DNA from 2 places in the Colwellia sp. KU-HH00111 genome. Region 1 is predicted to be linked to the other one. Evidence: riboswitches for the same ligand, from Rfam matches in the RefSeq annotation. Region 1 holds a riboswitch; the other holds the start of a gene.
What was found. Region 1 has a riboswitch for lysine ahead of lysC (lysine-sensitive aspartokinase 3). Riboswitches for the same ligand answer to the same signal wherever they lie in the genome.

Region 2: linked by a shared signal. The riboswitch ahead of dapA (4-hydroxy-tetrahydrodipicolinate synthase) and the one ahead of lysC (lysine-sensitive aspartokinase 3) in region 1 are both predicted to bind lysine.

What each region holds. Positions count from the first base shown of each region.
Region 1 is NZ_BAABWO010000010.1:18,951-24,726, reverse strand. It holds gene ABXG98_RS16170 (DUF2999 family protein) at 1-40, opposite strand, end outside; gene ABXG98_RS16165 (glutathione peroxidase) at 291-773, shown strand; gene ABXG98_RS16160 (MarR family winged helix-turn-helix transcriptional regulator) at 790-1,239, shown strand; gene lysC (lysine-sensitive aspartokinase 3) at 1,242-2,639, opposite strand; lysine riboswitch at 2,764-2,967, opposite strand; gene ABXG98_RS16150 (ElyC/SanA/YdcF family protein) at 3,191-3,910, shown strand; gene icd (NADP-dependent isocitrate dehydrogenase) at 4,016-5,266, opposite strand; gene pntB (Re/Si-specific NAD(P)(+) transhydrogenase subunit beta) at 5,550-5,776, opposite strand, start outside.
Region 2 is NZ_BAABWO010000001.1:294,537-300,312, forward strand. It holds gene ABXG98_RS01180 (sensor histidine kinase) at 1-586, opposite strand, end outside; gene ABXG98_RS01185 (methyltransferase) at 635-1,687, opposite strand; lysine riboswitch at 1,849-2,104, shown strand; partial or broken gene dapA (4-hydroxy-tetrahydrodipicolinate synthase) at 2,270-3,148, shown strand; gene ABXG98_RS01195 (2,3,4,5-tetrahydropyridine-2,6-dicarboxylate N-succinyltransferase) at 3,208-3,957, shown strand; gene ABXG98_RS01200 (PLP-dependent decarboxylase) at 3,993-5,219, shown strand; gene ABXG98_RS01205 (succinylglutamate desuccinylase/aspartoacylase family protein) at 5,319-5,776, shown strand, end outside.

The DNA of each region.
Region 1 (5,776 bases):
TGATATTATGTTCAGTTAACATTTGAATAATTGGGTTCATTTTTTGAGTTCCGATCAGTTATTTTTGAAGGTTAATTTTTATCACTGAAGTTTACCCTTTTTTGCAATTAAAATAAAAACAATATAAACTCTATGAAATTAGGTTGTGCACAATTTAATTTTTAGCAACTTAGTTTTTATTTGCATTCCAGCATAAAACACCACTGGAATGACAATCTATTGATAGCGCTGTGAATAACAGCTTATTAATAAAAATATAATGAGAAGGTGTTCTCATCTGAGGAAATATAATGAGTCATGACATATACCAGTTTTCTGCCAAAGATAGCAGCGGCGAAACTATAGAATTAGCTAGCTATAAAAACAAAGTGATGTTAATTGTTAATACCGCCAGTGATTGTGGGTTTACGCCACAATATGAAGGCTTGCAAACGCTTTATCAAAAACATCAAGCACAAGGTTTTGAGGTGCTTGCTTTTCCTTGCAATCAGTTTAAACAGCAGGAAAAAGGCAGTAATGAAGACATTAAACAATTTTGTGATTTGCGCTTTAACATTACATTTCCATTGTTTGGCAAAATAGAAGTAAATGGCGATAATAGTCATCCACTCTTTACCTTTTTAAAATCTCAAGCACCTGGCTTACTTGGTTCAACGGGGATAAAATGGAATTTCACTAAGTTTTTAGTGAATAAAGAAGGTAACGTCATTAAACGTTACGCCCCAACAACAAAGCCAGCAGCTATTGAAGCTGATATTGAGAAGCTTTTATAAACGATGGTCATAATTTATGCCTAATAATGATAATTTGAAATTAGAAAACCAATTGTGCTTTAGGCTTTATAGCCTGACAAAATTGATGAATCGTCATTATAGCCCGGTATTAAAACAACTGGGCTTGACCTATTCACAATATTTGGTGATGTTGGTGTTATGGGAACATAATAACACTCGCTCGGTTGTTTCAGTTAAACACCTTGGTGACAAACTTGATCTCGACTCTGGCACCTTATCACCGTTATTGAAACGATTAGAAAAACAAGATTTGCTAAGTCGGGTGCGTAATAGTAACGACGAACGTAGTGTTGAAATAAAACTAACTCAAGCGGGCTGCCAGTTAAAAGCACAAGCAATTAACATTCCTGCACAGATGTTTTCTGTTACAGGAATGTCGATTGATGATTTGCAAGGTTTAACGACTCAGTTAGACACCTTGTTAACAACAATGAAAACCCGTTAATGCTATACAAATAATGCACTATGCAGCTTTTCAACAACATGGTTGGCATCTTGCTCGTCAACTAAAAAGCATAAGTTATTGGCACTTGCTCCATGACATATTAAACGAATGTTGGTGTCATTAATTGTTTGAAAAATACTTTGCCCTATGCCTTTTGCAGAGTCTAAACCATTACCAATCACCGCAACCAATGACAATCCGTGCTCTACTGACACTTCACATAGTTGCTCCAACTCTTGCACCACAGTTGAGGTTAACAACGACTGAGTTGAGTCACTCGGGTTATCAAAGGTCAGTGCAACACTGATTTCGCTGGTGGTGATCAAATCAACACTCAGCTCATGCTTAGCTAAAATGCCAAAAACTTGGGCCAAAAATCCACTGGCATGTAGCATGGCTGGGCTTTTAACGGTAACTAAGGTTTGCTCTCGTCTTAACGCAATTGAGCGATAGGTAGGGTTTGAGGCTACTTTTTGTTTAATTTGGGTGCCACCTTTTTCTGGCTCTTTACTTGAGCCGACAAACACCGGAATATTGCGTCGCATTGCCGGTATTAATGTGGCTGGGTGCAATATTTTAGCGCCGAAAGTCGCCATTTCCGCGGCTTCACCAAAGCTGATTTCTTTAATGGCACGTGCTTGCTCAGTAATGCGAGGATCTGTGGTAAAAATACCAACTACATCGGTCCAAATGGCTAGGTTTTGTGCATTAAGTGCTTCAGCAAGCAAAGCCGCGCTATAGTCTGAGCCTCCTCGGCCTAAAGTGGTGGTTTCGCCTAAACCATCTTCACCAATAAAACCTTGGGTGACCAGTACTTGTTGGCTCAATTTAGGCACTAACAATTGATTACACGCCAAGGCCAACTGTTCAACATCAACCACGGCTTTGCCATACAAGCTATTGGTTTTCATCACTTGTTGCACATTAAAATAAGCGCCATTAACATCAATAGACTGTAATACTTGGGCAAATATTCTTGAGCTAAGTTGCTCGCCAAACGCAAGAATAGCATCACTTTGTTTAACGCTGTGTTGCTGCGACTGGTTTAATGCCAAAGTTGCTAGCTGATCAAGTAAGTTATCAATTTCGGTGTTTAAAGCCTGTTCAACTGAAGATGTTAAATGCTGGGTAATGTTGAGTTGAATTACTCGAATAGCTGCAATAATTTGGTTTTGCTCTTCAAGTGAAATATTTGCTTGGCTTAAACGAACTAGATGGTTGGTTACACCGGCACTCGCTGACACAACCACTAAGCGATTACGGGTATCGTTTTTAATAATATGAGCACAGCGCAACATTGCTGGAAAGTCAGCAACACTAGTGCCGCCAAATTTGGCCACACTCATAGCTAAATTTTGATTAGGTTGTTCAGAGGATTGAGATTGTGCTTGTTGAAACATGGTTATTCTTCCTAAGTGCTATGATTTAATAAGTATCATTGGCGAATTAATACAGGAAGAGCATGACTGAGCAGTTTGGCAGGCTAACGTATTTTAATACATTTATACGCGCAATATAACTTTTTCAGCCAGAAGCTCTCCACCTTTACCTTTTCAGGTATAAAATACGGTGACAGCCCTAAGGATTCAGCCTTAGTGACCGAGTATTAACAGCCACATTGCTAATACTCTCGGCGATAAACTCCCTCAATAACGCTTATCGGAATGTGGTTCCTAATACCCTTGGGTATCACGTTATTTACCTAGTTATCGCTCCTCTTCTGGTGTTACTTAATAGAGTGTTCAAACACATAATTGAGTAACTGCTCTATTAAACCTTAAATGAACAAAAATTGCAATAGACTTTTAGACGGCTAATATGCTTTATTTGAATATCCTGATTTCATTACATAAATTGTTATAAACTTTGATATAGTATTGATACTATCCCACTATAATTATTCAATGTAATGGATTTATTTTTACTTAAAAAAATCATTTCAGTGTTTGTTATGCCAATTAATATTGTGCTGATTTTATTACTTTTGTCGGTGCTTTTTTTTCGAAAACGCCCTCATATCAGTTTTAAGTGCTTACTTTCTGCGCTAGTGTTATTGGTTGCTTCATCAATACCGGCATTGTCTGATCGTGTTATGGTTAGTATTGAAGATAATTACCCTGCTTACTCCCCTACTAACAAACGTGTCGATTATATTGTAGCGTTAGGTGGTTGGCATCAAGGTAACGAAGCATTGCCGGTAACAAGTCAATTAAATTCAGACTCATTGCAGCGCTTGGTTGAGGTATTGAGAATTCATAAGCTTCACCCTAACGCTAAAATAATCACTTCCGGCCATCACAATACTGATCCTACTTCTCACGCGCAAAAAATGAAACAAGCGTTAGTATTATTAGGTATTCCTAAACAAAAAATAATTACTGAAAACTTCCCTAAAGACACAGAAGAAGAAGCACAATTAATTGCCCCTAGAGTTTTTGGCACCAACATTGTGTTAGTGACTAATGCCAATCATATGCCTAGAGCAATGCTGTACTTTCAAGACCAAGGTGTTGAGCCAGTTGCAGCGCCGGTGGGGCATTGGGTTAAAAATATTAATAGCGAGAAAAACTGGAGCTACTATGTGCCTAATAGTAACAAACTACAGCAAACAACCAATGCTTGGCATGAAAGTCTAGGCCGGCTAGTGCAGTGGCTAAAACGACTGCTCTGATAAATATTTACGCCTATGTTAACGTATTAAAAAAGCGATAAAAAAAGCCAGTGTAATTATATATTACGCTGGCTTTTTTGATGTAATTACAACAAGCAATAATGCTTACATATGGTCAATAATACAATCGCCAAACTCTGAACACGTCACTAAGGTTGCATCATCCATTAAGCGCTCAAAATCGTATGTAACGGTTTTTGCACCTATTGCTCCTGACATGCCTTTTAGTAGTAAATCTGCCGCTTCTACCCAGCCCATATGACGTAACATCATTTCTGCCGATAAAATAACAGAGCCTGGGTTCACTTTATTTTTACCTGCATACTTAGGCGCTGTACCATGAGTCGCTTCAAAAATAGCTACTTCATCGTTTAAATTAGCTCCTGGGGCAATACCAATACCACCCACTTGTGCTGCAAGCGCATCAGACAGGTAATCACCATTTAAATTAAGCGTGGCAATAACACTGTACTCAGCAGGACGAAGTAATATTTGTTGTAACATCGCATCAGCAATAACATCTTTAATAATTATTTCTTTGCCTGTTTTTGGGTGTTTAATACGACACCATGGGCCACCATCAATTAATTCGGCACCAAACTCTTCACAAGCTAGCTCATAACCCCAATCTTTAAAAGCACCTTCAGTAAACTTCATGATATTACCTTTGTGTACTAAGGTTACTGAATCTCGGTTGTTATCAATGGCATATTGAATTGCTTGGCGCACTAAGCGTTGCGTGCCTTCTTTAGAAACAGGTTTGATACCAATACCGCAATTTTCGGTAAAGCGCATCTTAGTAACGCCCATTTCTTCAGTAAGGAAAGAAATGACTTTTTTAGCGCTTTCTGAGTCTGCTTGGTACTCAATACCAGCATAAATATCTTCGGTATTTTCTCGGAAAATGACCATGTCAACTTCAGACGGTTTTTTCACTGGGCTCGGTACGCCAGTAAACCACTGCACCGGTCTTTGACAAACATATAAATCTAATATTTGGCGTAAAGCAACATTTAACGAGCGCATGCCACCACCTACAGGTGTGGTTAATGGCCCTTTTATGCCTACTTTGTATTCTTTAAACATTTCTAAAGTTTCATCAGGCAGCCAGGTTTCTGAATCGTAAACTTGGGTTGCTTTTTCACCTGCGTAAACTTCCATCCAAGCAATTTTTTTCTCTTTGCCATAAGCTTTATTAACAGCGGCATCAACAACTTTGATCATAGGAGGCGTTACGTCTACACCTATACCATCACCTTCAATAAAGGGGACAATAGGATTATTAGGTACCACTAATTTACCATTAGCTATCGTGATTTTGTCACCAGAACTGGGAATTGAGATTTTACTTGTCATAAAGCGCTCTCCTAATTGGAAGAATAGACATCGAACAATGCCTTTAAATTATATTAAAGAAACGAAATGATAAATCAATTGATATTCATAATAAATATGAATTTTATTAACCTAGCTTAATTTCTCGATGCTGTGATTTAAACGCTGATTTAAACTAAAGTAAAGTAAAAAGAGTAATTACACTAATTATTTAGCTGTAATGTTGAGTATTCTGCTAGTGAATAGTAGTTAAAAAGGTTGAGTGCCTCACCCAACCTTTTTAACTGCTCATAAACGCGTTAAGTTATAATGCTCTGAAAATCTGTTCCGTTGTTTCTTTTGCATCACCAAATAGCATTTGTGAGTTTTCTTTAAAGAATAGTGGGTTTTGCACCCCTGCATAACCTGTATTCATAGAGCGTTTAAACACAACCACCTCTTTAGCATTCCATACCTCTAACACCGGCATTCCGGCAATAGGGCTGTTTGGATCATCATTGGCAGCAGGGTTTACGGTATCATTAGCACCAA
Region 2 (5,776 bases), on a different contig from region 1:
TTATTCTTCTTTGAATAACAACGGCTAACAATAAAGCTAAAGCTAAGCCTAATAACAACAACAGCACGCCAGTAAAATAGAGTAACCGACGATAATCAGTTATGTGTTTGGTGCTTGATTGAATATATAAATAACCTATGGTTTGTTCGTTATGCATTATATTAACAATAAGTTCAGCATAGTCCGTTTGATATTGAAGTGTCGATAATGGTGCAATTTGATCAATTTTATCGGCGATGGAAGGATAATACATGCTTTTATTAAAACCTGTAAAATACTGAGTTACATCGGCATTATCGATTTTGTATATATGGATATAATTAATAAAACTTGGTGTGATTATTTGCTTCAATAGCGTATTAAGTTCTCTTGGTGCGTTGTTATCATTGTCTAATAAATAATTCACGCTGGTGTGCGCTAAAGAGTTTGCCCAAGCCGTGGTGTTAGTTTCTAAATTTATTTTTTCTTTTGCTTCAACCAGATAAATAATAGTGGCTAAGATGATTATTAGCACTAAAAAGGAAACGCTGAAAATACTCGTCAGTAAATACCGACGATTAGACATTAATTTTTTTATTGTATTCATCAGATAACCATCGCTGAAAAAAGTAACTTTATCAAGTTTGGCTCGCTATTATTTACGATCTGCGTAGTAAATACTGAAACCTTGTTTGCTGAGCAAACTGCGACTATTGCCAATATGTTGCTGCATTATCGGTAAGTATTGTAAAAAACTATTAGCAACAATGGTGATATTTCCGTTGTGCTGCAGATGTGGTTTTATACCGCGCAGAAATTCTTCACTGGCTAGATAACTGGTTTTTGTGCCTTGATGAAAAGGAGGGTTAGATACGACATGTTGATATTTTTCGGATACCTCAGATAAGCTATTTGAAGCAAATACATGCCCAGGTATGTGGTTCAATGCTAAGGTTTTCTTTGCTGACGCTATGGCAAGCGCACTGACATCAAGTAAACATAGTTCAGTATCAGCGAATTTTTTTCCGATAAAACAGCTGATCACACCAGCGCCACAACCAAAATCTAACACCTTGCCTTTCATCACCCTAGGTAAGTTTTCTAACAATAAGGCAGTACCAACATCTAGTTTCTTTTGGCTAAAGACACCAGGTAATGAAGCTATGGTAAGTGTTATACCCCCAACACTAAGTTGATATTTTTCGAACCAGTCATTAAGGATGAAAGCTTTATTTAAACTTTCCGCTTTGACTATTCCCACGAACAACAAGCAATGACGTGCAGCATCGACTTTTTGACAATTGTTAAGAAAAGCTTGAGTTAATTTAGGGCTAGACTGTACCCCCCCTTTTTTTTCTCCAACCAGAAAGATTTTAGCGTCGATATCTAAAAATGGTGCAATCATTGCCAAGGTGAATGCGAGTTCACCTTTACTTTTAGGGAAATTAATCACGACTAAGTCATGTGTTAGTTCAGTATGATATTCACTGGTGAAGCTTGACGTTATTCTGTTGTTATATTGTTTTTTTAGTGCCTGATGGTCAATATAATTGGTGTTATAACAACTTATTTTGGCGTTAGAATTATCTGACAAATAATGTTCAATAAATCCATCTGCCATTAAGTTAATAAATAATGGGGTTTTGGCAGATAGTAATGTGTCATTGCGTAACAATAGTTGGCTAACATTTGACAAGGATATAGACATAAAAAGAAACAACGATGAATAAGATAGAAGATACTATTCTACTAGATAGCCATTCAATTCAACAATTAGAATTTTTCCACATTGACAAAAAAGCGTGGAAAATGTTTAAATAACCCCGTCCCTAATTCTAATCTTGTGGTGCTATGCCATAAGATTTTAAAGGGGTCAGAAGAGGAGCGTTAACCAGGTAGTTATCATTGTTTTGACTTAGTTAAACTAAATCAAAACCCAGAGATCAAACTCTGCTAATGATAATGAGGGGGATTAACGCCGAGGCAATAACTTATTTGATGAAGTTGTTGTCGGTCGTTTTTGATGAGAGATATTTCTTATCAATGTGGGCTGAATCCCAACGATTGTCACTGTTACTAACTGACCTAAGGTTGTTTAGTAATTGAGTGGAGAGCTTCTGGCCTTTGCATATCAGCCAGTATACACCTATGACTTACGGTGATTGCTCGGCTCAACGTAAATGCCTACAAGCTCTCTGAACTAATCTGCCTAATGCAGGTTTTAATGAGTTCGAGAGTAATGAATATAAAATCATCCACTACTAATATATCTTGCAGCCTAGACACGCAAGTGCCGGCTGAAAACCGTCTTTGTGCCTACCCGTTGTGGACCGCATTAGTGACGCCATTTTTAGAAAATTCAGAGATTGACTTTACCAGTTTAAAACAACTTGCCAAAGCACAAGCTGCTGCCGGTAATGGGTTGTTATTATTGGGTAGTACAGGTGAAGGTTTAGCCTTGACCAGTGAAGAGCAGCTAAGTATCGTTGAGTTTGTTTGTGACCTCCAGCTAGATGTGCCTTTGATGGTTGCAGTTGGTGGTTATAATTTAGTCGCACAAGTAAACTGGATAAAACGTTGTAATGGCTTAGCTATTGACAGTTTTTTACTGGCAACCCCTTTATATGCCAAACCCGGAGTCGTTGGTCAAACTCAATGGTTTAATGCTTTGTTAGATGCGGCTGAATTTCCCTGTATGTTATATAACGTGCCATCTCGCAGCGGTATTGAAATCCCGATTGAAACCTTAAAAACGTTGCAAAATCATCCTAACTGCTGGGCGATGAAAGAAGCCAGTGGAGATTTAAATAAATTTCTTAATTACCGCAAACAATGCCCCAATATTGAGTTGTACAGCGGTGAAGATGCGATGCTGCCTTATTTAGTACCAGCAGGAGCACGAGGATTAGTGTCGGTTTGTGCTAATGCCTGGCCACAAGCAACCCATTGTTACGTGCAGCGATGTTTAGCTGGGCAAACACAGGGCTTGCTTGGGGTATGGCATGATGCGGTGGACGCGTTATTTAGTGCGGCTAATCCCATTCCGGTTAAAGTATTAATGCAGCAGCAAAACACCATTCAATCTTCAATGTTACGCCCACCGTTAACACATTTGGAGGTAACTGATAGCACCTTACTATTAGCGTGCAATGAACAAATAAATCAATGGTTAGCTCAGGCTAATCACACTTCTTTTCATAACACTAATCTTACAAATAGGAATATAGCATGAACTGGCAAGATGTATTAGCACAGTTGGAAACCGGCGCATTACGTGCAGCAAATCAAGACGAAAATGGACATTGGCACGCTAATGTTGAGGTAAAACAAGGCATTTTAGCGGCTTTTAAAGCGGGTAAAAATGTAAGCTTTGACGGCAACTATCAAGGTTTTGTTGATAAAGAAAATCTACCCGCTCGTCAATTTACACCGGAAGATGGTGTACGCTTAGTGCCAGGTGGTTCCTCTGTTCGAGCAGGTGCTTATGTAGCTGAGGGGGTCATTATTATGCCACCGGCTTATATTAATGTGGGTGCGTATGTGGATAGCGGAACTATGGTAGATAGTCACGCCTTAATTGGTTCATGTGCACAAGTTGGCCGTAATGTGCATGTATCAGCAGCAGTGCAAATTGGTGGGGTATTAGAGCCTATTGGTGCAAGTCCGGTAATTATTGAAGACGACGCTTTCTTAAGTGCGGGTGTTGTTGTGGTAGAAGGTATTGTTGTTAAAAAAGGTGCTGTGTTAGCTCCAGGAGTTTCATTGTCTAAATCAGTGCCTGTTTATGATTGTGTGAATCAAGTCATGCGTGAAAAAGGGGCTGAAATTCCTGAACGGGCTGTGGTTGTTCCGGGCACTCGTCCTATAAAGGGTGCATGGGCACAAGCTCAAGGTTTAAACATGGCCTGTGCCTTGATTGTTAAATATCGCGATGAGCAAAGTGATGCGTCACTTGAGTTAGAATCAATCTTAAGATAAGCACCTTGCTACCTTTAAATGAATAGAAGTAAATTATGACCACTAAACCCACTTGGTTTGATACCAGTATCGAAACTACCTTGCTTGCTCATGAGTCGCCCAACGATGAGCAAGGGTATTTTGTTTATCAATTGGATGCGTTAAAAAAGCACCTTAAACAACTACAACAGCAAGATGTCATTAAACTCTGGTTTGCTGTGAAAGCTAATCCCTTGTCTAAAATTATTCAAACGCTTGACAGTGAAGGATTTAATTTTGATGTTGCTAGCTCAGGTGAATTACACCAAGTATTAGCACAGGGGATCAGTCCAGCACGGGTATTAAATACCGGCCCAGCCAAATCAAAAAAACAACTAGAAGCCTTTATAGCAAAGGGAGTTCGTACTTTTGTAGTAGAAAGCATCAATCAACTCATTTGGTTGAATGAGGTGGTGTGTGAGCAAGTCATTAAAGATACACCCACAGTACTGCTTAGGGTGCAATTGCAATGGCCTGAAGGTGAAAAAAACCCCTTAGGAGGAAATAGTTTAACGCCATTTGGACTATCAACCCAAGAATGGCAAAGCATTCGGGTTAGTGATTATCCAGCCCTAGATATTTGTGGTTTACATATTTTTCAATGGGGCAATATGCTCAGTAATGAAAAAATGTACTCACTTTGGGGGCAAATGGTGATGCCATTAACCAAGCTGGCAGATGATATCGGTATGGAGTTAAAAATCCTCGACTTAGGCGGCGGTTTGGGTATCGACTACCTTGGTGATGGCAACACCTTGTCGTGGCAACAAATTATAACGGACTTAGCTGATATTAAGGCACAAGCCGGCGTAAATGAGCTTTGGTTAGAGCTTGGCCGTTTTGCTGTGGCAGAGTGTGGTTATTATGTTGTCCCTGTCATTGATAGAAAAATTAATTATCAGCAAGCGCAATTAGTATTGGCCGCGGGTATCAATCATATTATTCGCCCGGCGATAACAGACCAACCTTTTCCTGTGACCTTGCTGAGACAATCGAATGCCGCCGAGCAAGCATTCGATATTCATGGACCTTTGTGTACTAGTATGGATAAATTAGGGCAGTTACCTTTACCTCAAGATATTGACGTGGGTGATCAAGTCGTATTTGGCTACTGTGGTGCCTATGGCTTTACTGAAAGTATGCCATTCTTTTTATGTCATCAGTTGGCTGCGGAATATGTTATTGATAATGGCAAATTAGTTGAAGTAAGAGCGGCTCAACCTGCTAGCACTTATCTCGCTTAAGCGCGTCTAGATTACAACACTGGAGAATTTATGAATACCTTTAAGCACAGTGCATCTAAAAATACATCCTTTAATAGCAACACATTTAACAAACGTGTTATGCATGTGGGTGAAATGGCCAGTGGTGCAAAGCTAACTGTGCCGGTGTACTCGTTTGAGTGTCAGCAAACTGATGCACAACCAAAAGCCCCAAATGTCTACATACAAGCGAATATGCACGGCGCAGAAGTTCAAGGTAATGCCGTTATTTTTCAATTGCTTGAATTGTTGAAGGATTGTGATATTCAAGGGAATATCACCTTGGTTCCCTATGCTAACCCGGTAGCGTGTAATCATAAAAACGGTGAATATACGTTAGGGCGTTTTGATCCCATCACTGGGGTGAACTGGAACCGAATGTATCACTTTGATGAAACCGTTATTGCACCGTTTGCTGAGCAAAATATTGATGCGACCGAGGATGAAATACAGCTGAAGTTTCAACAGTTATTATTAGCGCAAATTGAACAAAAACTCGATCATAATATATGGGGGTTAACCACAGGCCAGCGCATTGC